One region of the Bacillus paralicheniformis genome, then DNA from elsewhere that is predicted to be linked to it. Evidence: riboswitches for the same ligand, from Rfam matches in the RefSeq annotation. Region 1 holds a riboswitch; each other region holds the start of a gene.
What was found. Region 1 has a riboswitch for S-adenosylmethionine ahead of metN (methionine ABC transporter ATP-binding protein MetN). Riboswitches for the same ligand answer to the same signal wherever they lie in the genome.
Positions count from the first base shown of each region.

Region 2: linked by a shared signal. The riboswitch ahead of CP943_RS07080 (methionine biosynthesis PLP-dependent protein) and the one ahead of metN (methionine ABC transporter ATP-binding protein MetN) in region 1 are both predicted to bind S-adenosylmethionine.
Region 3: linked by a shared signal. The riboswitch ahead of CP943_RS05410 (methionine ABC transporter ATP-binding protein) and the one ahead of metN (methionine ABC transporter ATP-binding protein MetN) in region 1 are both predicted to bind S-adenosylmethionine.
Region 4: linked by a shared signal. The riboswitch ahead of CP943_RS06575 (bifunctional homocysteine S-methyltransferase/methylenetetrahydrofolate reductase) and the one ahead of metN (methionine ABC transporter ATP-binding protein MetN) in region 1 are both predicted to bind S-adenosylmethionine.

Region 1 covers NZ_CP023665.1:3,520,864-3,528,365, reverse strand. The annotation lists gene CP943_RS18120 (YusG family protein) at 1-19, shown strand, start outside; gene CP943_RS18115 (toprim domain-containing protein) at 82-426, shown strand; gene CP943_RS18110 (thioredoxin family protein) at 452-760, shown strand; gene CP943_RS18105 (SCP2 sterol-binding domain-containing protein) at 882-1,238, shown strand; SAM riboswitch class I at 1,413-1,520, shown strand; gene metN (methionine ABC transporter ATP-binding protein MetN) at 1,637-2,662, shown strand; gene CP943_RS18095 (methionine ABC transporter permease) at 2,655-3,323, shown strand; gene metQ (methionine ABC transporter substrate-binding lipoprotein MetQ) at 3,337-4,167, shown strand; gene CP943_RS18085 (carboxymuconolactone decarboxylase family protein) at 4,261-4,644, shown strand; gene CP943_RS18080 (cation diffusion facilitator family transporter) at 5,059-5,994, shown strand; gene sufC (Fe-S cluster assembly ATPase SufC) at 6,217-7,002, shown strand; gene sufD (Fe-S cluster assembly protein SufD) at 7,020-7,502, shown strand, end outside.
Region 2 covers NZ_CP023665.1:1,387,951-1,395,452, reverse strand. The annotation lists gene CP943_RS07105 (serine hydrolase) at 1-75, opposite strand, end outside; gene CP943_RS07100 (hypothetical protein) at 253-540, opposite strand; gene CP943_RS07095 (MarR family winged helix-turn-helix transcriptional regulator) at 527-1,096, opposite strand; gene CP943_RS07090 (DUF819 family protein) at 1,268-2,458, shown strand; gene metC (cystathionine beta-lyase) at 2,503-3,678, opposite strand; gene CP943_RS07080 (methionine biosynthesis PLP-dependent protein) at 3,668-4,792, opposite strand; SAM riboswitch class I at 4,858-4,974, opposite strand; gene CP943_RS07075 (helix-turn-helix transcriptional regulator) at 5,102-6,049, shown strand; gene CP943_RS07070 (DinB family protein) at 6,131-6,619, shown strand; gene CP943_RS07065 (helix-hairpin-helix domain-containing protein) at 6,631-7,086, shown strand; gene CP943_RS07060 (esterase family protein) at 7,198-7,502, shown strand, end outside.
Region 3 covers NZ_CP023665.1:1,057,010-1,064,511, reverse strand. The annotation lists gene CP943_RS05430 (hypothetical protein) at 41-382, shown strand; gene CP943_RS05425 (L-cystine transporter) at 428-1,813, opposite strand; gene CP943_RS05420 (MetQ/NlpA family ABC transporter substrate-binding protein) at 1,940-2,758, opposite strand; gene CP943_RS05415 (methionine ABC transporter permease) at 2,780-3,430, opposite strand; gene CP943_RS05410 (methionine ABC transporter ATP-binding protein) at 3,433-4,434, opposite strand; SAM riboswitch class I at 4,534-4,647, opposite strand; gene cspB (cold shock-like protein CspB) at 4,951-5,151, shown strand; gene CP943_RS05400 (ABC transporter permease) at 5,268-6,209, opposite strand; gene CP943_RS05395 (ABC transporter ATP-binding protein) at 6,202-7,125, opposite strand; gene CP943_RS05390 (ABC transporter ATP-binding protein) at 7,145-7,502, opposite strand, start outside.
Region 4 covers NZ_CP023665.1:1,298,009-1,305,510, reverse strand. The annotation lists gene CP943_RS06600 (DegV family protein) at 1-595, shown strand, start outside; gene CP943_RS06595 (spore germination protein) at 839-1,045, opposite strand; gene CP943_RS06590 (DUF3941 domain-containing protein) at 1,201-1,323, shown strand; partial or broken gene CP943_RS06585 (CvfB family protein) at 1,361-2,229, opposite strand; gene CP943_RS06580 (YajQ family cyclic di-GMP-binding protein) at 2,370-2,861, shown strand; SAM riboswitch class I at 2,939-3,050, shown strand; gene CP943_RS06575 (bifunctional homocysteine S-methyltransferase/methylenetetrahydrofolate reductase) at 3,130-4,959, shown strand; gene metH (methionine synthase) at 4,952-7,502, shown strand, end outside.

The sequences.
Region 1 (7,502 bases):
CCACCAAGGCTGGTGTTAATCAAATCAGGCGGTGAATATTCACTGCCTTTTTTTACAAGTAAATCTTTAAAGGTGATCCATATGCCGGAAAATGAAAAAGTCATGATCGTCGAAGGGAAATCAGATAAGCAAAAAGTGAAGCATGTCATCGAAGAGCCCGTGGATATTATTTGCACAAACGGAACGATCAGCCAGGCAAAACTCGATGAATTCGCCGAAACGCTGTTTGATAAAGACGTTTATATCCTGGTGGATGCCGATGAATCAGGGGAAAAGCTCCGCCGGCAGCTGACGAGGGAGCTCCCCCAAGCTTCGCATCTATACATCGATAGGGTATACAAAGAAGTCGCTTCCGCCCCGAGTCAGCATGTTGCAGAAGTATTAATTCGTTCAAACATCCGGGTACATACAAAATATTTATTATAAAACGTATTGAGGTGCGGTTCAACAGATGCAAGAACTCCAAGAAAAAGAGCTAAAACGGCTTGAACATGAGACCTGTCTTCTATATGTATACACGCCGTTCTGCGGAACGTGTCAGCTGGCCGGAAGAATGCTGGAAGTCGTTGATGAAATGATAAAGGACATTCCTTTTTATAAAAACAATCTCAATTATTCCCCGGCATTTGCCAAGCAGCAGGAAATAGAAAGCGTTCCATGCTTTATCCTTTACAAAAACGGGGAAGTCGTCAAAAAAGAATACGCTTTTCACTCCGTTTCCTACTTATACGATACGATTAAACAAAATGTTGTGGATTAAGGGCGGTTTTGACATATTTCTCGGGAAATAACCAGCAAAAACTTGTCGAGCAATTCCTAAAGGAACTCCTGCGGCAGACAGAGAATCTGTAAGTATGACCAATTTACAGGAGGTTATACAGTTGGAGAAAATGGGATTGATAGAAAGAGAGGACAAGGCTCTTTTTTTAAAACCTCTATTATCGACAACGGCTTTGCTGATTACGTTTCAAGGCGAGAAAGAAGCTTTTACGTTAGCGATCAACGAAAAAGGAGAAATGGAAAAATCTTCTCTTGCAGAGAAAGCTCATTTGACCTTTTTTGGAGAGCAAAGCGAGATTATTGACCTTCTTCACGGCGATATTTCATTGCAGCATCTCGTACAGCGCGGCACTGTTCAAGTAAAAGGCTCATTCAGAGCTTTATTGAAGCTTGAAGCGATTTTATGGCTGACGGACGGCTTTTTTAAAAACAGCGATCTTTATTCAGAGACATTTTAAAAATTTGAAAAATCGGCACATTCCGTGTATAAGTCGGACAGAGACGAGCGTTTACGTTCGTCTCTTTTCGCCGTAGGCCGATTGTCTTACGAAAAATAGTTGACAACTATTTTTTCGCATGATATCCTACTTTAAGAATTCCGATCATAATAATCAAAAAATAAATATATGATTCTCTTATCCAGAGAGGTGGAGGGAAGTGCCCTATGAAACCCGGCAACCATCAACACGTGTTGAAATGGTGCCAATTCACACGAAGCGTTATGCTTTGAAAGATGAGAGAAAGGCCCAGACTATTCAAAAGCCTTTCTGCTCATGTGTGCAGAAAGGCTTTTTTCATTGTTTGATCAGGGATTTAGACAACTATGAGAATTGAGCAAGAAAGCAGGTGATGGCTTTTGATAAATCTTCAAAATGTTTCAAAGATTTATCGGTCAAAGCATGGAGATGTCAATGCTGTCCAGGATGTCACCCTTACGATTAAAAAAGGTGAAATCTTCGGAATTATTGGATATAGCGGAGCTGGAAAAAGCTCCTTGATCCGTCTTTTGAACGGACTTGAACAGCCGACTTCAGGCACGGTTGAAGTAGCCGGCAGAACAATCAGTGAGATCAAAGGGAAGAAGCTGAGGAATGCAAGGCAGGAAATCAGCATGATTTTCCAGCACTTCAACCTATTGTGGTCAAGAACGGTCCGCGACAATATTGCGTTTCCGCTGGAGATCGCCGGTGTCAGCAAAGCAAAACGTCTGAAAAGAGTCGCTGAACTGATAAAGCTTGTCGGACTTGAAGGCAAGGAAAATGCCTACCCTTCACAGCTTAGCGGAGGCCAAAAGCAGCGCGTCGGCATCGCTCGGGCGCTCGCAAACAATCCGAAAGTTCTCTTATGCGATGAAGCGACATCAGCGCTTGATCCGCAGACGACTGACTCGATCCTGGGTCTTCTGTCCGATATCAATGAAAGGCTCGGACTGACCATTGTCCTGATTACTCATGAAATGCATGTCATCAGGAAAATCTGCCACAGAGTGGCCGTCATGGAAAACGGAAAGGTCGTGGAAGAAGGCGATGTGCTGAACGTATTCCTCAAGCCGCAGGAAGAAATGACAAAGCGCTTTGTTCAGCAGGTAACAGAACCGGTGGAAACACAGGAAACGCTGAAGCATTTCCTCGAAGAAACGACATCGGGGCGGACGATCAAGCTCACCTTCGTCGGTGAAGCGGCCGAATCGCCGCTGATCACACAGATCATTCGGAAGTTCGATGTTGAAGTCAACATCCTTCAAGGCAAAATCTCGCAAACTCAGGACGGCGCATACGGTTCATTGTTCATTCATGTCGACGGATATGAAAACGAGGTCAATGATGTGGTCGATTTCATCAAGAGCCGTCAAGTAGAAGCAGAGGTGATCACGAATGTTTGAAAAACTGTTTCCAAACGTAGATATGGAGCAGCTGTGGGAAGCTACGTATGAAACGATATATATGACAGGAATTTCCCTATTGTTTGCTTTTATCATCGGAGTGATTCTCGGTATGCTGCTGTATCTGACTTCAAAAGGAAACATTTGGCAGAATCGAGTCGTGAACGGTGTAATCTCGGCAATCGTCAATGTGTTCAGGTCTATTCCTTTTATTATATTGATTATTTTGCTGCTTGGTTTCACAAAGTTTTTAATGAACACGATCTTGGGGCCGAACGCCGCACTTCCGGCTTTGATTATCGCATCCGCTCCGTTCTATGCCCGCCTGGTTGAAATCGCTTTGCGCGAAGTTGATAAGGGCGTGATTGAAGCGGCAAAATCGATGGGAGCCAAAACATCGACGATCATATTTAAAGTGCTCCTGCCCGAATCGATGCCGGCCTTGATCTCTGGCATTACGGTTACGGCGATTGCACTGATCGGTTCGACGGCGATGGCCGGAGCAATCGGTTCAGGCGGACTCGGGAACCTTGCCTATGTAAACGGTTTTCAGATGAACAATCCCGATATTATACTCATCGCCACTATTTTCATCTTAGCTATTGTGTTTATCATCCAGTTTATCGGGGATTTTATAACAAATAAATTAGACAAACGTTAGGGAGGACATCAACATGAAAAAAGGTTTATTAACAGCTTTATTCATCATTTTTGCAGGCGTTTTAGCCGCTTGCGGATCTTCCAGCAGCGAAGGGGATAAAGACAGCAAAGTCATCACAGTCGGAGCGACGCCGACGCCTCACGCTGAAATCCTTGAAGAAGCAAAGCCACTTTTGAAAGAAAAAGGCTATGAGCTTAAAATCAAAAATTTCACGGACTACAAACTGATCAACAAGGCGCTTGCAACGAAAGATCTCGATGCGAACTACTTCCAGCACGTCCCGTATCTTGAACAGGAAATGAAAGAAAATAAAGACTACGATCTTGTTAACGTCGGCGCGGTACACCTTGAGCCATTCGGCATTTACTCTAAAAAGTATAAATCTTTAAAAGACCTTCCTGACGGTGCAAAAATTATTATGAGCAACAACGCCGCTGAACAGGGCCGCATGCTTGCAATGCTTGAAAATGCCGGACTGATCAAGCTGAAATCAGGCATTGAAAAAGTGGATGCGACAGTAAAAGATATTACAGAAAACAAGAAAAACCTCAAAATCAAAAATGATGTGGCGCCTGAAATGACGGCAAAAGCATACGAAGCCAATGAAGCTGACGCAGTGTTCATCAATGTGAACTACGCGATCCAAAACAAGCTCAATCCGAAAACTGATTCAATCGAGCTTGAGTCTCCAAAAGACAATCCTTACGCTAACATCATCGCCGTCCGCAAAGGCGACGAAGATTCTGACAAGGTGAAAGCTCTGATGGACGTATTGCGCTCTGAGGACATTAAAAAGTTCATCGACAAAAAATATGAAGGCTCTGTCATTTCTGTTTCTGAGTAAATGAAAGAACACCCCGGTTTTGGAGAAAACCGGGGTTTTTTTAGCGTATTTTTTGAAAAGAGGCTCATAATAAAAAAAGACTACCAACTGAAAATGGAGGAACAAAACGTGAATCAGCATGAATCAGAAAGCATTATCGAATCCGCATTGCATGAATATAAAGCAGGGATCGGCATCTTTTCCGAAAAAATGCCCGGAATTGCCGCCAAATACAACGAATTTACAGAGGAATGCTTTAAAAAAGGCGCGCTCAGCGAAAAGGATAAGCAGCTGATCGCACTGGGCATCAGTGTTAATACACAGGATGAATATTGCATTATTTATCATATCAAGGGCTGCCTGGATTGCGGAGCGTCGGAGGAAGAAATTCTTGAAGCGGTCGGCGTAACTGCGGCATTTGGCGGGGGCGCGGCCATGAGCCAAGCTGTCACGCTCGTTCTGCAGGCGATGGAAGAATTCCAGCAAATGAAGCATTGATTTTTTGTCCGTGAAAGCATATTGAAAGCACACACATCTTTGAAGAGTTTGTATATAACTGGTACTATGAAAGAAAATCTCTGAAAGGATGATTCATTATTTGTTCAAGCCAAGATCAGCTTGACCTTGAATTCACGGCCGAAATGGAAAAAGCGATGCACAAGTCGCATGGAATGGGGTACGAGGAGTACAGCAGAAGCCATGTGAACCGGCTTGAAGTTGAGAAAAGGCGCGAAGAGCAGCATCAAAAAAGCAAGCAGATCGTATCAAATTTACCCATGATCGGATAAAACGAGGGGGGGCGGATGTCAATCCGTCCTTCTATATGTCTTTAGAATCCGCTTGACCATAAGTGAAGGAAAAGGTAAAATTTAAATATGAATATATGATCATATATTAAAAGGAGGATTTATGATGGCCCACTCTCACGATCACACAGGTCACAGCCACCATGGCAGCCGATCAGCAAATCAAAAAGCGCTGTTGATCAGCTTCGGTTTGATTTTTACTTTTATGATCATTGAAGTGATAGGCGGGATATTGACGAACAGCCTCGCTTTGCTGTCAGATGCGGGACATATGCTCAGCGACGCTGCAGCGCTTGGTTTCAGCCTCTTGGCGTTTAAAATTGGGGAAAAGGCCGCAACTGTGAGCAAAACATTCGGCTACAGGCGCTTTGAAATTTTGGCTGCGTTTATCAATGGAATCACCTTGCTTTTGATTTCACTTTATATCTTTTGGGAAGCGTACAACCGCTTTTTCAGCCCGCCGGAAGTCGCCGGCAGTGGCATGCTCGCAATTGCAACGGTTGGTTTGTTCGTCAACATTGCTGCAGCCTGGATATTAATGAAAGGCGACACAAGCGGGAATTTAAACATGCGGAGCGCATTTTTGCACGTCATCGGTGATATGCTGGGATCTTTCGGCGCGATTATCGCAGGCCTCCTCATGCTTTTCTTCAATTGGAATATCGCTGATCCAATCGCAAGCGCCGCCGTCGCGGCTTTGGTTCTTGTCAGCGGGTGGCGGGTGACGAAAGACTCGGTGCATATATTAATGGAAGGAAAACCGAAAGACATTGATGCGGAAGCGCTTAAAAACGGCCTGCTTTCCATTCCGTCAGTCAGAGAGGTTCACGATCTCCACATTTGGTCGATCTCATCTGATATGCCGTCATTAAGCTGCCATATCGTGGTAGACGAAAACAGTGACAGGGATAGAATCTTAAAACAAGTATCAAAATATCTAAGGAAAGAATGCAACGTGGAGCATGTGACGGTCCAAATAGAAGGGGAGCGCTGTTCCCGTCATGAATCGTGCAGCCTGGGATCAAACCGTTCCCGCTCGTAATTCCCGCTGTTTTTCTATAGATTGTTGATTGTAAGGTACACATCTCTCGTCCGGGAAGTTTTCTTGTCCCAATCTCTTTAAGAACAAAACGTTTTTTGTTAAACTTGAGAACATGTACACGAAAAGATAGGAAGACTATTGTTGTATTCACTTTTCATTTGTTATAAAATTAGAATGAGAATAAATTGAGAATGATGATTATATATATTGGAGGTATATTTCATGGCTGCTTCGACATTAACAATCAAAGATCTTCACGTTGAGATTGAAGGAAAAGAGATTTTAAAAGGTGTAAACCTTGAAATAAAAGGCGGGGAATTCCACGCTGTAATGGGACCGAACGGAACGGGTAAATCAACTTTATCCGCGGCGATTATGGGGCACCCTAAATACGAAGTAACAAAAGGAAGCATCACGCTTGACGGCAAGGACGTTCTGGAAATGGAAGTGGACGAGCGCGCTCAGGCCGGCCTGTTTTTGGCTATGCAGTATCCGAGTGAAATCAGCGGTGTTACAAATGCCGATTTTCTCCGTTCAGCGATCAACGCGCGCAGAGAAGAAGGCGACGAGATTTCTTTAATGAAATTCATCCGCAAAATGGACGAAAACATGGAATTTCTTGAAATGGACCCTGATATGGCGCAGCGCTACTTGAACGAAGGTTTCTCAGGCGGTGAGAAAAAACGCAACGAAATTCTTCAGCTGATGATGATCGAACCGAAAATCGCGATTCTTGACGAAATCGATTCAGGTTTGGATATCGACGCCCTTAAAGTCGTTTCAAAAGGAATCAACAAAATGCGCGGCGAGGACTTCGGCTGCCTGATCATCACGCACTATCAGCGCCTCTTGAACTACATTACGCCTGACCACGTGCACGTCATGATGCAGGGCCGCGTTGTGAAATCCGGCGGACCTGAGCTGGCGCAGCGCCTTGAGGCTGAAGGATATGACTGGATTAAGCATGAGCTTGGAATCGAAGACGAAACTGTCGGTCAAGAAGCGTAAGCGTTAGGGGGATAAACATGACATTGGAAACAAAACTATCTGTAGATCGGGAATATGTCAAAAGCTTCTCTGAGAAGCACCAGGAACCTGCATGGCTGCAAGATCTACGCTTAGAAGCGCTTGAAAAAGCAGAAGATCTGCAGCTGCCGAAACCTGATAAAACGAAAATTACAAATTGGAATTTTACACGGTTTGATAAGCATACTGTAGAAAATAAACCGCTTGATTCTTTGGATGATCTTTCAGATGAGGTCAAATCGCTGATCGATCTTGGAAATGAAGACAAAACGCTTTATGTCCAAAGAGACCAGACGCCGGCTTACCTTTCTCTTTCAAAAGAGCTGCAGGATAAAGGCGTCATCTTTACAGATATTCATACTGCGTTCCGCGAACACGGCGAGCTGGTCAAAAAATACTTTATGAAAGACGGCGTAAAAGCCGATGAGCATAAATTAACGGCATTGCATGCAGCCCTCCTGAACGGCGGAGCCTTCCTTTAC
Region 2 (7,502 bases), 2.1 Mb from region 1:
CGCCGCGTTGATCTGCTTTTTTTCATTTAACACACTAAACAGGTTAACAAGTTGTTCTCTTTTTTTCTGTTTCACTTTTCCACCTCCCTTTCTTTATACGCATATGGAAATAAGAGGTTTCAACTAAAAAAAGACAAGACTGCTTCTTGTCTTTGAAATCGCTAGTCTACAATTCTAATAAGTTTCAACATCCTTTTCGCAAGTCACTCATTGATCTACGGTGCGACTCATTAGCCCCAGCACAAACGAATGTCAAATCGATTTTTGATTTCGGCGAAAAAATGTTGCAAACAGCAATAAAACGTTGCTCAAAAGACTTGCCGCCCCTAACCAGACGAGCCATTCCGCCTTTGTCCCCCAGGAATATCCAATGATGATCAGAGCAATGCAGCTTGAGAAAAAGGGTCCTGTCCTGTCTAATTTTGTGCCGCGGCGAATGGTTTCCTTTGTCTGCAGGAATTTATCTTTTGCATGATAGAGCTTCTCCTTTCCTTTGATTTTAAAAGTTGTTGCTTTTACATAAAGATTATTTTTCATCATTTTCTCCTCCGTAGCGGCGTTTCTCAAATTCTCCGAGAATCTTTTCTGTATCTAATGAATTTCCTACGCCAAGCTGAATGTTTGCATTCTCCTCAAAGCCGTCTTGTTCTTCACCGTCAAAACGGTAAAGCTTTTGCAGCAGCCACCAAAATGTCGCAACCTCTTCGGCAGCAAACTGCTGAAACAAGTCAGCCAAGAAATAGACGGACCTTTCGGAACAATCCACCAGCGCTTTCTTTCCTTCAGCGGTCATTTCAATATTAATAGAGCGTTTGTCTTTTTGATTTGGCACTGATTTAACATAACCTTTTTTGATCAGACCTGTCATCAGCTTGTTGGCGGTCTGTTTGGTTGTGCCAAGCTTTTTGGAGATATTCGTAAGCGTGGCAGTTTCAGTCGGCAAATGCGCGATGGCGATGAGTGCCATGTGTTGCCTCGAAGTTAATATTTCCATGTATTCATCACCTCGGGTTTGCACCTTATTGACAACTGAAAACAATGTCGCATAGCTTTGCTGCATCAAATGTAATTCGTTGATTAAGCTGTTGGTATCCATTTGTTCTCTCCTTTGAATATAGTCAACATGCTGACGAATATACAATACTCTTACTCGTTAATTTTGTCAACATGGTGACTATTTTTTCGTGATTGATCAATTGGACATTCCGTTTTACACTATTTAATTATCTGATAATTAAAAATATAGGATGAGAATAGGGGGAATATAATGAATTCTTCACTCATTTCAGCGGATGATGCATGGATGCTTTGGGGGTTTATTGCGGTGTGGGCGGCGGTGAGTATTTATTTGGAGCAGCGGTATCGCTGGGCTGCGGCAGTATCGGGGGCTGTACTGGCGCTGGGCGGATCAATGCTGTTTACGAATGCGGGGATTCTTCCGGCCGAGTCGCCCGTCTATGATGCGGTGTGGTCCTATGTTGTTCCGCTTGCGATACCTTTGCTGCTTTTTCAAATCAATGTGCGGAAGATCCTGAAAGAAAGCGGCAGGCTTTTGATGATCTTTTGCATCAGCGCCCTGGGCACTGCTGCCGGAAGCGTGATTGCTTTTTTTCTGTTTAAGCAGCAGATTCCGCACCTTGAGAAAATCGGCGGGATGATCAGTGCCTCTTATATCGGCGGAGGCGTGAATTTTGCGGCGATGGCCGCGAAGTTCTCAACTCCCGGTGAATATGTATCATCGACGGTGGTTGCGGATAATTTTATGATGGCTCTTCTTTTTTTCATTTTAATGGGGATACCGGCGCTTAAATGGTTTCAAAAGCGCTTTGGCGTTCCTGAAGAGACGGCCGGCAGCAAAAATCAGGCGGAAGCCTATTGGAAAAGAAAAGAGATGTCCTTGCAGGACATTGCTTTAAACATCGGAACCGCCTTCGCGATCGTTGCTGTGTCTGTAAAAACAGCGGCCTTTTTCAAAGAGCGTTTTTCTTCTGACGGCGGGTTTCAGTTTCTTGCCTTTATCTTGGGTGACCAGTTCCTGCAGCTGACGACGCTGACAATTTTGCTGACAATCGCCTTTCCCCGCTATTTTGAACGGCTGCGCGGCACACAGGAAATCGGGACTTATTTGATTTACTTATTCTTTGTGGTGATCGGCATTCCGGCAGACTTGCGGATCATTCTCATGAACGCACCGCTCCTTTTGGCATTTGTGTTTGTGGTTGCCATGTCCAACCTGCTCGTAACGCTTGCCGCAGGAAAGCTGTTGCGTTTTCGGCTCGAGGAAATTCTCTTGGCCTGCAACGCATCTGTCGGCGGTCCGACAACAGCGGCGGCGATGGCGATCGCCAAAGGCTGGCAGAGCCTCGTCGCTCCGGTTATGCTGGTCGGGACGTTCGGATATCTGATCGGCAATTATGTCGGCACCCTCTTGGGCACATGGTTTTCTACCCTGGTTTAAACGCAAAAAAAGCCGCAGATTCCCTGAAGAGTCTGCGGCTTCTTTTATGATCGGGCGAACGCTCCGGATACGGCTTCCAATGCACGGGCAAAATCGGCCTGCAAATCATCGGCATGTTCCACACCGACGCTCAGCCGCAGAAGGCCGTCGGTAATCCCCCGTTTTTCCCGCTCTTCTTTCGGCATAGCGGCGTGTGACATTTTTGCCGGATAGGAAAGGATCGACTCCACAGCGCCGAGACTGACGGCAAAGACCGGAAGAGAGACGCGTTCCACAATCTTTTTCACGGCTTCTGCATTCTCCAGCTCGAACGAAAGGACGGCGCCGGCGCCATATGACTGGTGCCTGTGAACTGACGCACCCGGATGCGAAGACAGCCCCGGATAATACACTTGTTTGACGGCCGGATGCTTTTCAAAAAATTCAGCGAGCTGCTGAGCTGTTCGAGATGCTTTTTCAAGCCGAACCTGCAGTGTTTTCAGCCCTCTCAGCACAAGCCAGCAGTCTTGGACGCCGAGAACAGCGCCGAACGAATTTTGCAGCTTATAAAGTTCTTCCCCGAGCTTTTTGTCTTTCACAACGGCAAGTCCTGATAATACGTCGCTGTGTCCGCTTAAAAACTTCGTCGCGCTGTGTAGCACAACATCGACGCCGAGCTCGAGCGGCCGCTGCAGCGCCGGGGTCATAAACGTGTTGTCAAGAAACGTCAGACAGCCGTGCGCCTTGGCAAGCTTGACGACGCCTCTGATATCCGTAATGCCGAGCGTCGGATTTGACGGTGTTTCAAGGTAGATGACTTTTGTATTTTCCCTTATGTTTAAAGCAATTTCATTTAAATCCGTCATATCGACGAAAGTATGTTCAATCCCGAAGCGGCTCAGCACTTCCGTAATCATCCGGTAAGTGCCGCCGTACACATCTTTTGTGACAAGCACGTGATCGCCCTTTGACAAAAGCAGAAAGGCGGTGGAAATCGCGGCCATTCCGGATGAAAAAGCAAATCCCCTCGTCCCTCCCTCAAGCTCGGCTATCGTGTCTTCAAGCGCCGTTCTTGTCGGTGTTCCTGACCGGCTGTAGTCATATTCGCCGAATTTGTCAAAAGAGCCTTGATGAAAGGTTGAGGCGTGCTGGATCGGCACGCTGACGGCTCCGGTTGCTCCGTCCGTTTTATTTTGGTTATGAACAAGCCGTGTTTCAAGCGTCCAGTTTTCATGACTCATGCGGAACCGCCTCCCCTTTTACTTTTTCCAGCGCAGCTTTTAGATCCTGCTTTAAATCGGAGACGTGTTCGATTCCGACTGAAAAGCGCAGAAGTCTGTTGCAGACGCCGTTTGCAATTCGGATGTCTTCCGGGATATCCATATGGGTCTGTGTCGCCGGATAGGTGATGAAGCTTTCGACTCCGCCGAGGCTTTCGGCGAAACAGATCGTCTTGAGATTTTTCAGCAACGGATTAACCCATTCTTCTTTTTGAACGCGGAATGACAGCATGCCGCCTTTTCCCGGATAAAGAACATCGGCAATTTCCTCCTGCTCTTCCAAAAAGGCCGCAAGTTCCCGCGCGTTTTCCTGATGCTGTCTCATCCTGAGAGCGAGCGTCTTCATCCCTCTCATTAAGAGCCATGAATCGAACGGCGATAAAACCGCGCCGATGGCGTTTTGGTGCTGGAACATTTCCTCAGACAGCTCTTCGCCTTTTGCAACGACAAGCCCCGCCAAAAGATCGTTATGACCGCCCAAATACTTCGTCGCGCTGTGAATGACAAGATCAGCGCCGAGCTCAATCGGCTTTTGCAGAACCGGTGTATAGAACGTATTGTCAACAATGAGCAGCAAGTCGTGCTCTTTGGCGATTTGCGCGATTTTTTGAATATCAGCTTCCTGCATGAGCGGATTTGTCGGCGTTTCTACAAACAGTGCCTTTGTATTGTTCGTGATTTTCGACTTGATACAGTCTTCGTCTGAAAAATCGTCGTAGAAAAAGCGAAGTCCGTATTTCTTCCATTCGTTTTCAAAAAGGCGGTACGTTCCCCCATATAAATCGGACGAAACGATGAGCTCATCCCCGCTTTGAAACAGAGCCATGATCGTCTGAATGGCAGCCATACCGGAACTGAACGCAAAGCCGCGCGTTCCCCCTTCGAGTTTCGCGATTGCATCTTCAACAAGCTGTCTTGTCGGATTTTTTGTGCGAATGTAATCAAACCCTGTGGATTCCCCGATCCCTTTGTGCCTGTACGCAGAAGAGAAATAAACGGGAGGATTGACAGTTCCCGTTATTTCATCACTGCGGTTGCCGATTTGCGCCAGCGTTGTTTGTACATGTTCAGTCATATGACACCATCCTTTTAAAAATAAAAAACCCCTTCTTCATAAGAAGAAGGGGGATTATGCGCTTCTTCTTATCTTCCAAGCATCTGCTTGCTGGATTTAGCACCTTGGTACACTGACATCGTCAGTGCAGACCGGTTGCTGAGGTTTCAAAGGGCCAGTCCCTCCACCTCTCGTGATAAGAATCTCTTCAATTTTCTGATTGTTCTTTACTTTAACCTAAGTCAAGACATTTTTCAAGGGTCATTTTTAAATCTTTCCTCATATTGAACATGGTATGATGAAACCAAACGACGGAACCGGAGGAATCAGATGCCAAAAACAGAGCGATTAATCGAATTGATGATGACCGTTCATACAAAACGAAAATTTACGGCCGGGGAGCTCGCAGCAGAATTCGGGGTTTCCTACCGCACGATTCTCCGCGATCTGGACGAGCTGAGCGCGCTCGGCGTCCCGATCTATTCTGAAACAGGCGCGAACGGAGGCTATTATTTGCTGAATGAACCTGTGCTTCCGCCGCTCTTTTTTACACAATCAGAGGCGGCGGCTATGTTTTTCGCGTATCAATCTCTGCAGTTTTTCGGATCGCTTCCCTTTGATGCGGAAACGCGGATGGTTTTAAAAAAGTTCTACCGCCACCTTCCCGTGGAAACACAGGAGCGGATTGATGCGATGAAAGACAGAATCGTGTTCTGGAATCCGCATCGTCCAAAAGCCGCCGAACATTTAGAAACGCTTCTTGATGCAGCCATCAATCAATCCGTTTTGACGGTCGTTTATGACGGAACAGACGATTGCGCGGAGAGATCCATCCAGCCCATCGGCTTGTTCAGCTGGAACGGCTTCTGGTACTGTCCGGCCTATTGCTTTAAAAGGCAGGCGTTCAGACTGTTCCGCGCCGACCGCATCCTTCGGGCGGAAAAAGCGGCCAGCCCGCTGGCCCGCCAGCTTCCCTATCGATCGGTTCTCAGCTGGATCAAACATTCGGAGAGCGAGTGCTCTGAACCGGTGCGGCTGCAAGCGGAACTGACACGCAGAGGAGCCAGGCGGGCTGCGGCTGATGTGGACTTATTCAAGATCCTCACCATGCGGGATGACGGGACGGGGGCGATCGATGCAAACCTCCCCAGACCAGAACTTGAGTATTTCGGGGAACTTTTGTGGAACCTCGGCACTGAGGCAACTGTCAAAGAACCCGCGGAAATCAAGCTTCAGCTGAAACGAAAGGCTTCTGACATTTTAGCAAGGTACGACTGACTTTTTTTTTAGAATCGTGACAAAGCCTGTCAGGATTAGGTGATACTTTTAGAATAATGCCAAATGGAAAGGATGAAGCAAATGAATCAAGTTCAAGCCCTGCGGAGCGATTTGTTCCACGAGATGGAGACGGGCATCCGCTCCACGTGTCATCTTCTGAAAAAAGTGAAGGAATCTGACTGGTCTTACCGGCCCGCCGACCGCATGCGAAGCCTGAAAGAACTGGCAAGCCATCTGACGGCCATCCCAGAAGCCGACATGGCTATCATGCAGGAAAAGGAAGAGGCCGCCATCTCCCGAATTGAAAAGAAGTATAGTGCATTGCAGTCGGCTGACCAAATGGCTGAAGCGATGCAGAAAGGATTCGCCGCTTTTCAAACGTATATGACTTCCCTCTCCGACGAGGAATTTTTGACGAAAAAAACAAAGCCGTTTTACCTTGATGAAGGGATGACCCAAAGCCGCTGGCTGACGGAAACGCTCACCCACGTCTTCCATCACAGGGCCCAGCTGTTTAATTATTTAAAACAGCTCGGCTATGACGTCAACATGTTCGATCTGTATCTTTAAAAGGTGTTCATATGAAGCTGCCTCTGACAAAAAAAGAACGGTCAAACTTAAGGACAGCCAAGGTAAAAATAAAAAACACGGCATATATGGATCTGTCCGTCCTTGCACATACGCTCGGTTCGTCTTTGGAGCGCGCCGCATACATCAAGGCGCTCGCCCAGTTTCAAACCGCTCCTTCCATCGGGCCGAAAATGGCGCAGTGCGCCGTTGACCTGGGCTACTATTCCCTTGGCGACATCAAGCATGAATCAGGTGCGGATTTGATCATCCGCCTCGAAAAACTGAAAGGCTACTGGGAAGATCCTTGTGCAGAAGATGCGCTGCGATGCATCGTCCATTACGCCAACGATCCCGAAAGCGCTAAAAGCTGGTGGGATTTCACAGAGGAAAGAAAAATGTACCGCGAACGCTGCGGATACCCTCCGGATAGACCGTCAACGCCCTGGTACGAAAAAAAACGGACATAAAAAATCACGGCTGCCGAACAGTTCGGCAGCCCTTTTCGCTTCTTTCACAAGAGAATTTCGTGTTAAAATGAATGGAAACGTTCACAAACATTATTTCTGGAGGAATTCATCTTGGCTATGAAAACAGGAGTCATTCAGGAGAAGAAGCTTTTTTCGGAAGAGCTCGGCGAGGAAATGGAGCTTCTCGTCTATTTGCCGTCATCCTTCTCGCCGCTTTACAAATATCATGTGATCATCGCACAGGATGGACATGACTATTTCCGCCTCGGGCGCATCAGCAGACAGGTGGAAGAACTGCTGGCGAACGGCGAAATCGAAAGAAGCATCATCATCGGCATTCCGTACAAAAACGTACAGGAAAGAAGGCTTACATACCATCCGGAAGGGTCAAAATTCGAAGCGTATAAACGTTTTTT
Region 3 (7,502 bases), 1.9 Mb from region 1:
CAGGACTGGGGATGGTATACGTAAAAAGGAGGTTGACCCTTTGTTTAGAAGAAGATCAGGCATCCATCCCGCTGTATTGGTTTTAGGATCAGCTGCATTGACCGCGGCTTTTTCTCCCGAAATCCGCAAAAGATTGACAGGCATGTTCGCGAAGGGCATGGGAGGTCGACAGCAAGGTAACGGCCGAAACCAGATGATGATGAATCCGGCTGACATGATCAAACAGGCTTTCAATTCCGGAGGACAGTCACAGGAACATCGCCAGTCAGGCCATACGGCAAACGACCAGCATCAATCAAGCCATATGACTGCCCCGGTTAATGTCATGAACGATCAGACTGCAAACCAGACGATGTTCGATAACGACCAAAGCTATTCATAAAAAACGGCCCGCACGAGCAATCAAGCTGTGCGGGCCGTTCTTCTTTTACACTTCTGCTTCAATGATATTAGTACGGTCTTGGTACGTGTCTTTTTCAAGTTCATTTGTTGCTTTGCTTGTGACAAGTCCTGACGTCATGCTGCCGCTGACATTAAGAGCCGTACGCCCCATGTCGATGAGCGGCTCAACCGAAATCAGCAGTCCAGCAAGCGCTACGGGCATATTTAACGCCGAAAGGACGAGAAGCGCTGCAAATGTCGCACCTCCGCCGACGCCTGCCACTCCGAAAGAGCTGATCGCAACAACAGCGATAACCGTGAACAAAAATGACGGCTCAAGCGGATTTTGTCCGACCGTCGGCGCAATCATGATCGCGAGCATTGCAGGGTAAATTCCGGCACATCCGTTTTGTCCGATGGACAGTCCGAAGGAACCGGCAAAGTTTGCAATGCCTTCGGGAACACCGAGGCTGCGCTGTGTTTTAATGTTCAGCGGCAAAGCGCCTGCGCTTGATCTAGATGTAAACGCGAATACAAGGACCGGAAACGCCTTTTTCAAGTATGTGACAGGATTTAAACCGCTGAATGTAATGAGCAGCAGGTGAATGATGAACATGACGATCAGCGCCACATATGAAGCGATGACAAATTTGCCGAGCTTGGCAATGCTGTCGAGATCGCTCGTTGCAATCGTTTTTGTCATGATCGCCAATACACCGTAAGGCGTCAGCCTCAGAATCAACGTCACTACACGCATAATGATCGCATACACGGCATCAACCATCTTTTTGAAAAGCTCAGCTTGTTCAGGCTGTTTTCGATTGACCCCGAGATACGCGATTCCAAGGAAAGCCGCAAAAATAACAACGGCGATCGTTGATGTCGGTCTTGCTCCCGTAAAATCTAAAAACGGATTCCCCGGAAGAAGCTCGACAATTTGCTGTGGAAGTGTTTTGGCTTCCATGTCCTGCGATTTCTGTTCGAGTTCCGCCCCTCTCATTGACTCTGCCTGGCCTTGATCCACATGGACAGCCTGCAGGTCGAAAGCAAGTGCGGACGCGATTCCCACCGCAGCAGCGACAGCTGTCGTCGCGATCAAGAGGCCGATGATCAATCCGCTGATTTTTCCGATATTGTGCGTCAGTTTAAGCTTTGTAAAAGCACCCAAAATCGAGATGAATACAAGCGGCATAACGATCATCTGCAAAAGCTTCACATAGCCGCCGCCTGCAATATTAAACCAATCAGATGTCTGCGTAATCGTTTCTGAAGACGAACCATATATAAAATGCAAAGCGAATCCAAAAACAATGCCGATTCCCAGAGCGGTAAATACCCGCTTAGAAAACGAAACATGTTTTTTTTGCATCATATAAAGGAGCGCCATCAGGCCGAGCATGACGATAATATTAATAACAACAAATAATGTCATGGTAACAAAAGCACCCCCAGAATTTTTTACATTTAAAAACTATAGTACAACAAACCTGATTGGTCAAGTAGGAATTATCGATGTATTTCAATATATGACCCTGGAATCAATTGCGCGACTGACATTTTATTCGCCGATGTCTTTCAGTGGAACAAAAGTCGGCAGCTGTGCACCGTCAAACTCTTTTTTGATCAATTCAGCGGTATCGTCTGATTGGTACAGCTCAACGATCTTTTTCAAATCTTCACGGTCCCGGTCTTCTGTTCTGGCCGCAATAATGTTGATGTACGGTGTCGCTGTTTCGTCTTCCAGTTTAATCGAATCTTTGACAGGATGGAAGCCGGCGTCAACCGCTATGCCGTTGTTGATAACAGATGCAGCGACGTCGGGAAGCACGCGCGGCGTTTGCTCTGCGGCCACCGTTGTGATTTTGAGTTTTTTAGGATTTTCTTTAATCGCATCAAGCGTTCCGTTTCCGTCAAATCCGTCCTTTAATTGAAGCAGGCCGGCGGACTCCAACAGGAGCAAGGCTCTGCCCATGTTCGTCGCTTCGCTCGGAACAGCGATTTCCGCGCCGTTTGGTATATCGTCAGGCGAATCATACTTCTCGGAATAAATGCCCATCGGAGCGATGATCGTTGTGCCGATCGGCGAAAGTTCAAGATTGCGTTCCTTTTTGAATGCATTAAAGTAAGATATCGTCTGAAATGCATTGGCGTCAATGTCACCGCCCGCCAAAGCCTGGTTCGGCTGAACATAATCAGAATATTTGACGATTTCAAGCTTTAAGCCTTCTTTCTCGGCTTTTTTCTTCACAAAGTCCCAGATTCTTGTATCCGTTCCGCTGATGCCGATTTTAATGGTTTTCGCATCAGAGTCTGCCGCACACCCCGCGATCACTCCCGCAAGCAGCAGTAAAATGATAATAAATGTGAACTTTTTCATCATAGCTGTCTCCCTCTCTATTTATCTTCTTCTCAATTTTTTGGACAGAACGTTTCCGGATGTCTGCAATCCCTGCACAACGATGACGAGAATTGCAACCGTGATGATCATCGTCAGCGTGTCAAACCTTTGGTAGCCGTATGTGATCGCCAAATCCCCAAGACCGCCGGCGCCTATCGCACCAGCCATCGCCGACGCTCCGACCAATCCGACCGTTGCCACCGTAAAACTCAGCACAAGCGAACCGAGCGCTTCCGGAATCAGAAACCGGAAGATGATCTGCCGCGGAGTCGCTCCCATTGCTTCAGCGGCTTCAATGACTCCCGGATCGACTTCAAGCAGAGAGTTCTCGACGAGCCTTGCGATGTAAGGCCCCGCATAAAAAGTCAGGGGAACAATCGCTGCCGATGTGCCGATGGACGTCCCCACAATCAGCCTTGTCACCGGAATTAAAGCAACCATCAAGATGATAAACGGAACGGAACGGAAAATGTTAATGATCATATTGACAACCGTAAAAACTGCCGGATTTTCAAGCAGATGCCCCTTCCTTGTGACAACCAGCAAAATGCCGAGCGGAATGCCGATCACGCTTGAAAATAAAAGCGAGAAAACCGTCATTTGAATCGTCTGAACCAGTGCGTCAATGATTTGGTCATATGTAACAAGCATGCTTATACCTCCCTGATGCGAATGTTTTCTCTGCGGATATATTCGAGCGCCCGCCCGATTTCACCGTCTTCCCCCTGCAGTTCAACCGTCATACTGCCAAACGGAATTCCCTGAAGCTCTGTAATCGTTCCGTGCAGAATGTTGACTTCTACGTCAAACCGCTTTGCCACTTGCGAAAGAAATGGCTTCCCGGAAGATTCGCCGACAAATTGAAGCTGGTAGAGATGCTTCACATTTAATTTTTGAATCGATTCAGGTATCTCGTGGTCGATGGCTGATTTGACAAAGCTTTTGGCCGTTTCGGTTTCCGGCGCGGAAAACACGTCAAACACGCTGCCTGATTCAATGATCCTTCCTTTTTCAATGACCGCGACTTTGTCGCAGATTTCTTTTGCCACATTCATTTCATGAGTGATCAACAAAATCGTGATGTTATATTGTTCGTTGACGCGCTTCAGCAGCTTCAAAATATCGCCGGTCGTCTGCGGGTCAAGCGCGGATGTCGCTTCATCACAGAGCAGAACCTCCGGATTTGTCGCCAGCGCCCGGGCAATGCCGACGCGCTGCTTTTGGCCGCCCGACAGCTGATCCGGATAATCGCGGGCTTTATCCTCAAGTCCGACAAAATGGAGCAGTTCCGTCACTTTTTGCTTGATTTCGGCTTTCGGTGTTTTGACAAGCGCGAGCGGCTCAGCGACATTAGCGAAAATCGTCTTTGAATTTAACAGGTTAAAATGCTGAAATACCATGCCGATCTTCCTTTTAACAGCTCGAATCTCAGCTTTCGACAGAGACATTAAGTCTCTTCCGCCGACGAATACCTTTCCGGCCGTCGGTTTTTCAAGGAAGTTCACACAGCGGATCAGCGTGCTTTTCCCTGCGCCGCTGAATCCGATGACGCCGTATATTTCCCCTTTATCTACATGAAGGTCGATTCCATTGAGCGCATGAACCTTCTGTCCGCCGCTTTCATAGACCTTTTCAACGCCTTCAAATGTAATCATGATGATCTTCCTCCTCTTTTTGGCTAACAAAAAAGGCTCCCTCTTAAAAAATAAGAAGAAGCCTTAGACGACACGAAGTAAATAGAGTGGTCCGCTCTCTTCTTATCTTCCAAGCCCGTACGGCTTGTTGGATGTGGCACAGTATTCTGCTGTATGCAGAACCCGCTGCCGAGGCTTCATAGGGCCAATTCCCTCCGCCTCTCTAAATAAGAAGTGTTGATGCATGAAGTTTTACCTAACTTTACAGCTTCTTTGAAATGTTGTCAATCAGAATTGTGAAAATTTCAAAAACCCGCTTTTTAATGCTTTATTTTTCGCCCTGATTATTAAATTTCACTTTTTTTAAAAAAATTGTGTTTAGCAGTTGTAATTTCGCTTAAACACTGGTAAAGTAAAGGTAATTATTTTTGTTCGAACTATCTTTAAGAAGAAAGTTTTGTAAGAGTTTTCGTCTTGGAAGTTTGTTTTAGAGCAAGAATAGTGAATTTAAGCGTTATCGCTTTAGGAGGAAATTTCATGCTAGAAGGTAAAGTAAAATGGTTTAACTCTGAAAAAGGTTTCGGATTCATCGAAGTTGAAGGACAAGACGATGTATTCGTTCATTTCTCTGCTATTCAAGGCGAAGGCTTCAAAACTTTGGAAGAAGGCCAATCTGTATCTTTCGAAATCGTTGAAGGAAACCGCGGACCACAAGCTGCTAACGTAACAAAAGCGTAAGCTGTGAACCGCTGATCTTCATACAGGACTGCTGACCGAATGTCAGCAGTCTTTTTATATTTAAAAAAAGCCTGACGCCCGGAAAACCGGCGTCAGGCTTTTTTTGCGAAAACCGCTTATGAAGCGATGTCTCTTTTTGTGAATGCACCAAAGGCGAGCACATGAAAAACGATAAAATAGACAGCCAGCACCACAATCGAGAATCCCAGCGTCATGTCTGAAACAAGCGGAGATCCGTCAAAGTATTGAGTGAGATCAGTGTTGGCAAATAAGATGTATTTCACCCAATCAAATTTCGTTGCGAGCAAGTTTGTCACCGTTCCGCCCATTGCCAAAAGGAAAATTGAAATACCTACGGCAAGCGAGCTGTTTCTGAAAACAGCTGAAATCATAAAGGCCATTGTCGCCATCATCAAAAGCGAGATTGAATTCAGCAAATAGCTGCCGGCCAAGTGCAGCAGCAGGCTTTTTTCTTCAACTGTTCCATCGGCGTACGCCAAGTGAACCTGGCTGCCGTCGCCTGCCCCGAATAAAGCAATGCCTGTGATACCCGCGCTTGCGAACAGAATGAAAAGCAAAGCCAATGCAAAAAGCAGAACTGTAAAATATTTTGCCAGCAAAATTTTAAAGCGGCTGATCGGCCTGATGACAAGCAGCTTCACCGTTCCCCAGTTGAATTCATTCGCAACGATTCCCGCAGCCACCGTGATCACAAACAGACCGAGGAGAGGAATGGTGCTGCTCGCGTCGCTGATGAACGACAGGGCCGAATAGTCCCCGTCTTCCGGCAAATCGTGCTTGATTCGATACTCATTAATGGCGGTCAACCGTTCATAGCTTTTTTCAAGTGCCGGATTATTGACCCCTTTAAGTTGTTCTTTCATATCTTTATTTTCCTGCATCAATTCTTTTTTCCAGTCCGGGTTTTGGTCTGTCTCTCCGATCGTCTTTGTGAGAACGCCCAGCCCGATGGCAGATAACAGCAAAATCGCAATCATGACATATGTGCCTTTTCGATTAAAAATTTTGATCCATTCATTTACGATGAGATTAAACATGCTGAGCTTCCTCCTTCTCTGCGGTGATTTCCAGGAACCGGTCTTCCAGCGATTTGTTCACAGCCTTCACTTCATATAGGCGGACACCGTTGTCTGACAAGTGTTTGATCAAATCAGGCACTTCATCCTTTTGAAGGCTGAGCTCTATCCCGCCATCCGCTTCGTCAACCTTCATCTTTTTGAAGGCAGCCGCTTCCCGCATCAGAGCCTGATTGTCATCCGCTTGAATATAATAGCGCTTCTTTTCATCCCGAGCGGGTCCGTGCACATGCTGAATATCCCGGAGCTTTCCGTTCTGGATAATGGCGATCCTGTCGCACATCAGCTCCATTTCTGAAAGCAGGTGGCTTGAAACGATGACCGCCATACCTCTTTCTCTCGTCAGCTTTCTTAAATGATCGCGAATTTCCCGGATACCGGCCGGATCAAGCCCGTTCGTCGGCTCATCGAGAATCAAGAGCTTCGGATCGTGCAAAAGGCTTTGGGCCAGGCCAAGCCTTTGTCTCATTCCTAAAGAATACGTTTTGACCTTATCATTGATCCTGTTTTTCAATCCGACAAGCTCGACGATTTCGTCAATTTTCTGTTTCGTCACGCCTTTCGTCATGCGCGCGTATTGCTGAAGGTTTTGATAGCCCGTTAAAAATTTATACAGTTCCGGATTTTCAACGATCGCTCCGATATGCCGCGCGGCCTTTTCAAAATTTTCTTTTACGCTGACGCCGCACACGGCGATTTCACCGGCGGTGATGTTCATATGCCCGACAATCATCCGGATCGTCGTCGTTTTTCCGGCGCCGTTCGGACCCAGGAAGCCGAATATTTCGCCTGCCCGCACGTCAAAGCTCAAGCCGTCGATAATCTTTTTCCCCCTGATCGTTTTTGATACATTTTTTAATTCCAAAAGTGTTTCCACTGTTTCTCCTCCAGCCTTTTCAATTTTTTTCTTCAATAAACCGTTTCAGCCATTCCAAAAGCGACATTCCGGATTCCTCGCGCAGCTGTTCGACATCCTTTTTTTCTTCAATTCGGCCATTTAAGACGACAACGACCTCATCCAAAATTTGTTCAATTTCATGAATCTCATGGGTGGCGATGACGATTGTCTGCTTATCAAGCTCCAAATATGTAAGAAGGCTTTTGACGATCGATTCTCTCACCATCGGATCAAGACCGGAAAACGGCTCATCAAGCAGCACGACTGCTGCATCGCGCGCCAATGTGAGCGCGAGCTTCAGCCTGCCCCGGTTGCCTTTGGAAAGCTTGCCGATTTTTTTATCCCCGTCGATTTTC
Region 4 (7,502 bases), 2.2 Mb from region 1:
AGAGCTTTCCGGAACATACCAGACGGCTGTGATGGCAGCAAACGAAGTCAAGGAAGAGTTCCCTGATTTCGATCTGCGGATCATCGACTCAAAATGCGCTTCGTTAGGCTATGGGCTCGCGGTTAAGCACGCCCTTAAACTCGCAACTAACGGCAATACAATACAAGAAATTGAATCGTCTGTAAAGGACTTTTGCGAACATCTTGAACATATTTTTACCGTAGATGACCTGACTTATTTGGCAAGAGGCGGAAGAATCAGCAAAGCATCGGCTTTTGTCGGCGGTTTGCTGAATATTAAACCGCTCCTGCATGTTGAAGACGGCAAGCTTGTCCCCTTGGAAAAAATCCGGGGCAAAAAGAAGCTGCTCAAACGGATGATCGAATTGATGAAAGAAAGAAGCGTCGATTTGAGCGGACAGACGGTCGGCATCAGCCACGGAGATGACGAAGAGACGGCCGAAGAGGTCAAACGGATGATCGAAGCCGAATTTCAGCCGGGGGAAATCGTCGTCAACATGGTCGGTTCAGCGGTCGGCGCCCATTCCGGCCCCGGAACATTGGCGGTCTTTTTTCCGGGGAAAGACAAAAGATAAGGTAAAACAGAGGCCTGCTTTATAAAAGCAGGCCTTAGATTGTTGACAAAATCCCAAAACGGCTCTTAGTTTTGGGATTTTGTCATCCTATCAGCGTGATTGAAAACCCTTGCAGTTTAGGAAGGCCGAGCATCGGAGCGGAGCGAATGTTGCAATTCGTGAGCACCGACGCGCAGGCCTGACAAAGAATGCGAGGGTTTGTCGACACGCTGAGGCCTGCTTGATAAAAGCAGGCCTTCTTCGTCAGCTGTCTTCGGTGACTGTTCCTTCAGCGGCGACCGGTGTAAGCGCTCCATCAAGAAAACCGGCAGCCGCTGTCGCGACATCAGGACCTCCAGACCCCTCGACCACTTTTTCCATTGTGATCGGACAAATTTTGAAAGCACCGCCAAAATTGACGACTCCTCCTGCCGAAACACTTTGAATGTAAACTGAGCAGCAATGTTTCATACCAAGTCTCCTTTTTTTGGGTCTTATGATATGTGTATGCTGGCGGTACAAGGAGGCATAAACTTCCCGGCAAAAAACATCGCGGTTGGGAGAGTACATAGTTTCGCCGGCAGTGTGCAAGCTAAAAGCGACATTTTGACAGGAGGTGCTTCCTCATGAAAGATGATGATAAAAAGCCAGTTGACAACAACGCCGTCAACCAGCAGAAAAACCGGCTCGCTGAAAAGAACAGACAAGCCGGTAAACACCAGGAATCAAAGAAGCCTGATCACTTGTAAAAAACCGGCGGCGTCCTCATCGGACGCCGCCTCATATTTATTTTTTCTCGTATGTCCAGCCCTCTTCCTGATAGATTTTATCCTGTTTCATCAGATGGCCGAGCGCCCTTTTAAATGCTGCTTTGCTCATGTTGAAGCGCTCTTTGATATCCTCAGGGTCGCTTTTATCCCAGAACGGCATCGCGCCGTTTCTCGTTCTCATATAAGTCAAAATTTGTTCTGCATCAACCGATAAGGCATCCTGCTTTCTTGGCAGAAGCGACAGATTAACAGAACCGTCTTCTTTTACTTTGATCACCCTTGCGGTCAGCTTTTCCCCAAGCCTCGGCTCTTCCTTTCGCTCAGAAGAATGGATAAAGCCTCTGATGCCGGTTTCGGAAATCATAAAAGAGCCTGATGCGATCAAGCGGTAGATCGTTCCGGTGAGCTCTTTATTCATCAGACCGGGTGAAGCTTCACTAAACAGCTCGCTGATCTTATCCTCCGGCGCCGGTTTGGCAAACATCCTTCCGTGCCCCGTGATTTTCAGCATACAGTACAGCCTGTCCCCTTTTTGCGGCCATACTGATTCATACGGCGGGAGATGCTCTGTCGCAACGAGGGCGTCCTTCGAGAGCCCGACATCGACGAAAACCCCCATGCCGCTGACGGCATCAACGACTTCCACCCAGCCGTACTGTTCAGCGCTGATCATCGGCTTTCTCATCGTAGCCGCCAAGCGATCTTCATGATCGACATATAAAAAGACATCGACCTCTTCTCTGTCTTCAATATCCTCCGTGATCTCGCTCTGATGCAGAAGGACCGCCGTTTCGCCGTCCGTCAAAAAGTAACCGTAATCGGCTTTATGATCTATTTTCAATGTTAGCTGCTGTCCTGGTTTCATACTGTTTCTTCCTTTCTTATCCGCCTGTTTTTCTTTTTCTTATTATTCCTCCAATGTTAAAATTATTGCCGGATCGCGGCCAGGCAAACCGCTCGATATTGGAAGTTTCACCTTATTCTACTATAATTGACTCATAAGTAAAATGGATGGAGGTTTTCACATGGCGAAAGAAAGCTCATTTGATATCGTCTCAAAGGTTGAACTGCCTGAAGTTCAAAACGCAATTCAGACCGCTCTCAAGGAAATCGGCACACGCTATGATTTCAAAGGGTCAAAAAGCAGCATCACACTCGAAGGAGACGAGCTCGTTCTCGTATCGGACGACGAATTTAAAATGAACCAGCTGAAAGACGTGCTTGTCGGCAAACTGATCAAGCGGAACGTCCCGACGAAAAACATCGAATACTCAAAGCTTGAGAACGCTTCAGGCGGCACGGTCAGACAGCGCGGAAAACTAGTTCAGGGCATCGACAAAGAAAACGCGAAAAAAATCAATAACCTGATAAAAAAATCGGGTCTGAAAGTTAAATCGCAAGTGCAGGATGATCAAGTCCGCGTAACCGGAAAAAATAAAGACGACCTTCAGCAAATCATCGCGATGGTGAGGGAAGCCGACCTGCCGATTGATGTCCAATTTATAAATTTTCGATAAATTCTTAATTTACTGTTGATTATTCTCCCGATTTTCGGTAAATTGAGTAAAAGTAATCAATAGAAACTAAATAGCTGTTCTTATCAAGAGAGGCAGAGGGACTGGCCCGATGAAGCCTCAGCAACCGGTGAATGAATATTCATGACCAAGGTGCTAAATCCAGCAAGCAGTCTGCTTGGAAGATAAGAAGACGGACAAATGTCGATGAAAAGTCTTCTGCTTCACAGAAGACTTTTTTGTTTATCAAAAATGCTTAAGGGGGAAAACGATGGGTTTTTTGGAGGATATAAAAAGCAAAACGTTAATCGCGGACGGCGCAATGGGCACACTTCTGTATTCCTACGGGATCGACAGGTGTTTTGAGGAACTGAACATCTCCAAGCCCGAAGAAGTGAGACGCGTCCACGAAGCGTATGTACAGGCCGGCGCCGATATCATTCAAACGAACACGTACGGCGCAAACTTCATCAAGCTGTCCAGATACGGGCTCGAAGACGAAACAAAACAAATCAACGAAAAAGCGGTCCGTCTCGCCCGCTCCGCCGCCGGTTCTGCTTATGTTCTCGGTACGCTCGGCGGAATCCGGACGTTCAACAAAAACTCGTATTCTCTCGAGGACATTAAAAGAAGCTTCCGCGAACAGCTCTATCTTCTGTTAAATGAGCAGCCGGACGGACTTCTGCTCGAAACCTATTATGATTTAGAAGAAGCGCGCGAAGTTTTAAAGATTGCCAGAAAGGAAACAGAGCTGCCGATCATTTTGAATGTCTCAATGCACGAAGAGGGCGTTCTTCAGGACGGAACCCCGCTTGCGGACTGCCTGAAGCAGCTGGCATCCCTCGGCGCAGACGTCGTTGGCATCAACTGCCGCCTCGGCCCTTATCATATGATCAGAGCGCTTGAAGAAGTCCCGCTTTTAGAAGACGCCTATCTTTCCGTCTATCCGAACAGCAGCCTCCCGTCCCTTGTCGAAGGCAGGCTTGTTTATGAGACAGATGATGAATATTTCAGGGAAAGCGCGGAGGAATTCCGCAATCAAGGCGCACGGATCATCGGCGGCTGCTGCGGAACCACGCCGAACCACATCAGGGCGATGGCTGAGGCGGTCAAAGGGCTTCCTCCAGTCACCGAAAAGCGCGTGAAAATCAGAAAGAAAGCGGCGCTTGCTGTTCAAAACGAAAGGACAGAGCCCGTTCTCGACGATCTGGCCAAGCAAAAACGGTCCATTATCGTCGAACTCGATCCTCCAAAACAATTAAACTTTGAGAAATTTTTGCACGCCGCTAAAGAGCTTCAATCAGCCGGAATCGATGCACTGACATTGGCGGACAACTCGCTTGCCACACCGAGGATCAGCAATGTCGCCTGCGGCGCGCTCTTAAAACAGCGCCTCGATATGAGGTCGCTGATCCATATTACATGCAGAGACCGCAACCTGATCGGCCTGCAGTCCCATCTAATGGGGCTCGATACACTGGGGCTGTCAGACGTACTGGCGATTACCGGCGATCCGTCGAAAATCGGCGACTTTCCGGGAGCGACTTCCGTCTATGATCTGACATCGTTCGATTTGATCAGCCTGATCAAGCAATTTAACGAAGGCTTGTCATATTCAGGTAAACCGCTCGGCAAGAAAACAAATTTCTCAGTGGCGGCCGCCTTCAATCCGAATGTCAGACACATTGACAAAGCGGTGAAACGGCTTGAGAAAAAAATCGCCTGCGGCGCAGACTATTTCATTTCCCAGCCTGTCTATTCAGAGGAGCAGCTCATCAAAATCCACGAAGAAACAAAGCATCTTGAAACACCGATCTATATCGGCGTCATGCCGCTGACCAGCAGCCGCAACGCGGAATTCATCCACAACGAAATCCCCGGCATCAAACTGTCCGATTCAATCCGCGAAAAGATGGCGCTGGCGGGAAATGACAAACAAAAACAGGCCGAGGAAGGGCTCGCGATCGCCCGCTCCCTGCTTGATGCGGCGTGCGACCTGTTCAACGGCATTTATCTGATCACACCGTTTTTGCGGTCTGATTTAACCGCCGAACTGACGGCATATATCCACCAGAAAGAAAAGGAGAAAACAAATGTCTAACATCAATGACCAGCTGAAGAAAAAAATCCTCGTCCTTGACGGTGCGATGGGAACGATGATCCAGAATGCCGGTTTGTCCGCCGCTGACTTCGGCGGCGAGACCTATGAAGGGTGCAATGAATTTCTAAGCATCACGGCACCTCATATCATTCAGGGCATCCACGAAGCCTATCTGGCCGCTAAAGCCGATATCATCGAAACCAATACATTCGGAGCCACACGGCTCGTTCTGGACGAGTACGACCTCGGGCAGCGCGCCTATGAAGTCAACCTCGCTTCAGTCAAACTCGCCAAAGCGGCCGCCGAAAAGTTTTCCACACCTGAATGGCCAAGGTTTGTCGCCGGCGCGATGGGTCCGACGACAAAAACCCTTTCCGTCACCGGCGGCACGACCTTTGACGAGCTGATCGATAATTACGAGGAACAGGCAAGAGCGCTGATCACAGGGGGAGCCGACCTCTTGCTGCTCGAAACGAGCCAGGATATGCTGAACGTTAAAGCGGGCTTTATCGGCATCAGACAAGCCTTCGAAAAAACCAGCAAAACCCTTCCCCTCATGGTATCAGGCACGATCGAACCGATGGGCACGACACTGGCCGGCCAGGATATCGAATCGTTCTATATCTCACTCGAGCATATGAAGCCGGTCAGCGTCGGTTTAAATTGCGCGACGGGCCCGGAATTTATGACAGATCACATCAGAACCCTTTCTTCCCTTGCGAGGACGGCCGTCAGCTGCTATCCGAATGCCGGCCTCCCCGATGAGGAGGGACAATACCATGAATCACCGCAATCGCTCGCGAAAAAAATCAAGGCGTTTGCAGAAGAAGGCTGGCTGAACATTGTCGGCGGCTGCTGCGGAACGACGCCCGCCCATATTGAAGCGCTGGCCGATGAAGTAGCCTCGCTGCCGCCGCGGACGGTCCCTTCGGAAAAAAAGCCGCACACCGTCTCAGGGATCGACGGACTAATTTATGAAGAAACGATGCGTCCCCTTTTTGTCGGGGAGCGGACAAATGTCATCGGATCGAGAAAATTCAAGCGGCTGATCGCCGAACAGAAATTTGAGGAAGCATCCGAAATCGCGAGAGCCCAAGTGAAAAACGGCGCCCATGTCATCGACATCTGCCTTGCAGACCCGGACCGCGATGAAGCGGAAGATATGGAAGGCTTCTTAACAGAAGCGATGAAAAAAGTAAAAGCCCCGTTTGTCATCGACTCGACGGACAAAACGGTGATTGAAAAGGCGCTGAAATACTCACAGGGAAAAGCGATCATCAATTCGATCAACCTTGAAGACGGCGAAGAACGGTTCGCTGACATCCTCCCGCTCGTCAAACAGTTCGGAGGGGCACTCGTCGTCGGTACGATCGATGAAGAGGGAATGGCGGTCACCGCGGAAAAGAAGCTGGCCGTCGCCGTCAGGTCGTATCAGCTGCTCACCGAAAAGTACGGAATACCGGCCAGCGATATCATCTTCGATCCGCTCGTCTTCCCTGTCGGAACAGGTGATGAACAATACATCGGCTCAGCTAAAGAAACGATCGAAGGCATCCGCCTCATCAAAGAGCGGCTCCCTGAATGTTTAACGATTCTCGGCGTCAGCAACGTCTCATTCGGTCTTCCGCCCGTCGGCCGGGAAATCTTAAATGCTGTATTCTTGTACCACGCAACACAGGCCGGGCTTGATTACGCGATCGTCAATACGGAAAAGCTTGAGCGGTTCGCTTCCATTCCTAAAGAAGAAGTCGAAATGGCTGAAAAACTTCTGTTTCACACTGATGACAAAACGCTCGCATCCTTCACTGACTTCTACCGCGGAAAGAAAAAAACGGACAAACAGCCGAAAACATCTCTTTCCCTGGAAGAGCGCTTGGCTGAGTACGTCATCGAGGGTACAAAAGAAGGCTTGATTCCCGATCTCGAACAAGCGTTGAAAAAATTTGCCGCCCCGCTCGACGTGATCAACGGTCCGCTTATGGACGGCATGGCGGAGGTCGGACGGCTGTTTAACAACAATGAGCTGATTGTCGCTGAAGTGCTGCAGTCGGCAGAAGTCATGAAAGCTGCCGTTTCCTTTCTCGAACAGTATATGGAAAAGAAAGACGACAGCGGCAAAGGAAAGATCGTTTTGGCAACCGTTAAAGGCGATGTCCATGATATCGGCAAAAACTTAGTCGACATCATTTTAAGCAACAACGGCTACAAGGTTGTCGATCTTGGGATTAAAGTGACACCGCAGGAATTAATTGAAGCGGTCCGCAAAGAGAATCCCGATATCATCGGTCTGTCCGGCCTGCTCGTCAAATCGGCGCAGCAAATGGTCGTTACAGCGCAGGACCTCGACAAAGCGGATATTTCCATCCCGATTATGGTCGGCGGAGCCGCGCTTTCAAGAAAGTTCACGAACATGAAAATTTCGCCTGAATATAAAGGGCCGGTTTTATACGCGAAGGACGCCATGGACGGCTTATCGCTCGCCAATCAGCTGCGGACGGACCCGTCGCAGTTTCTCGAGAAAAAAGAAGCCGCTGCACCCGCCG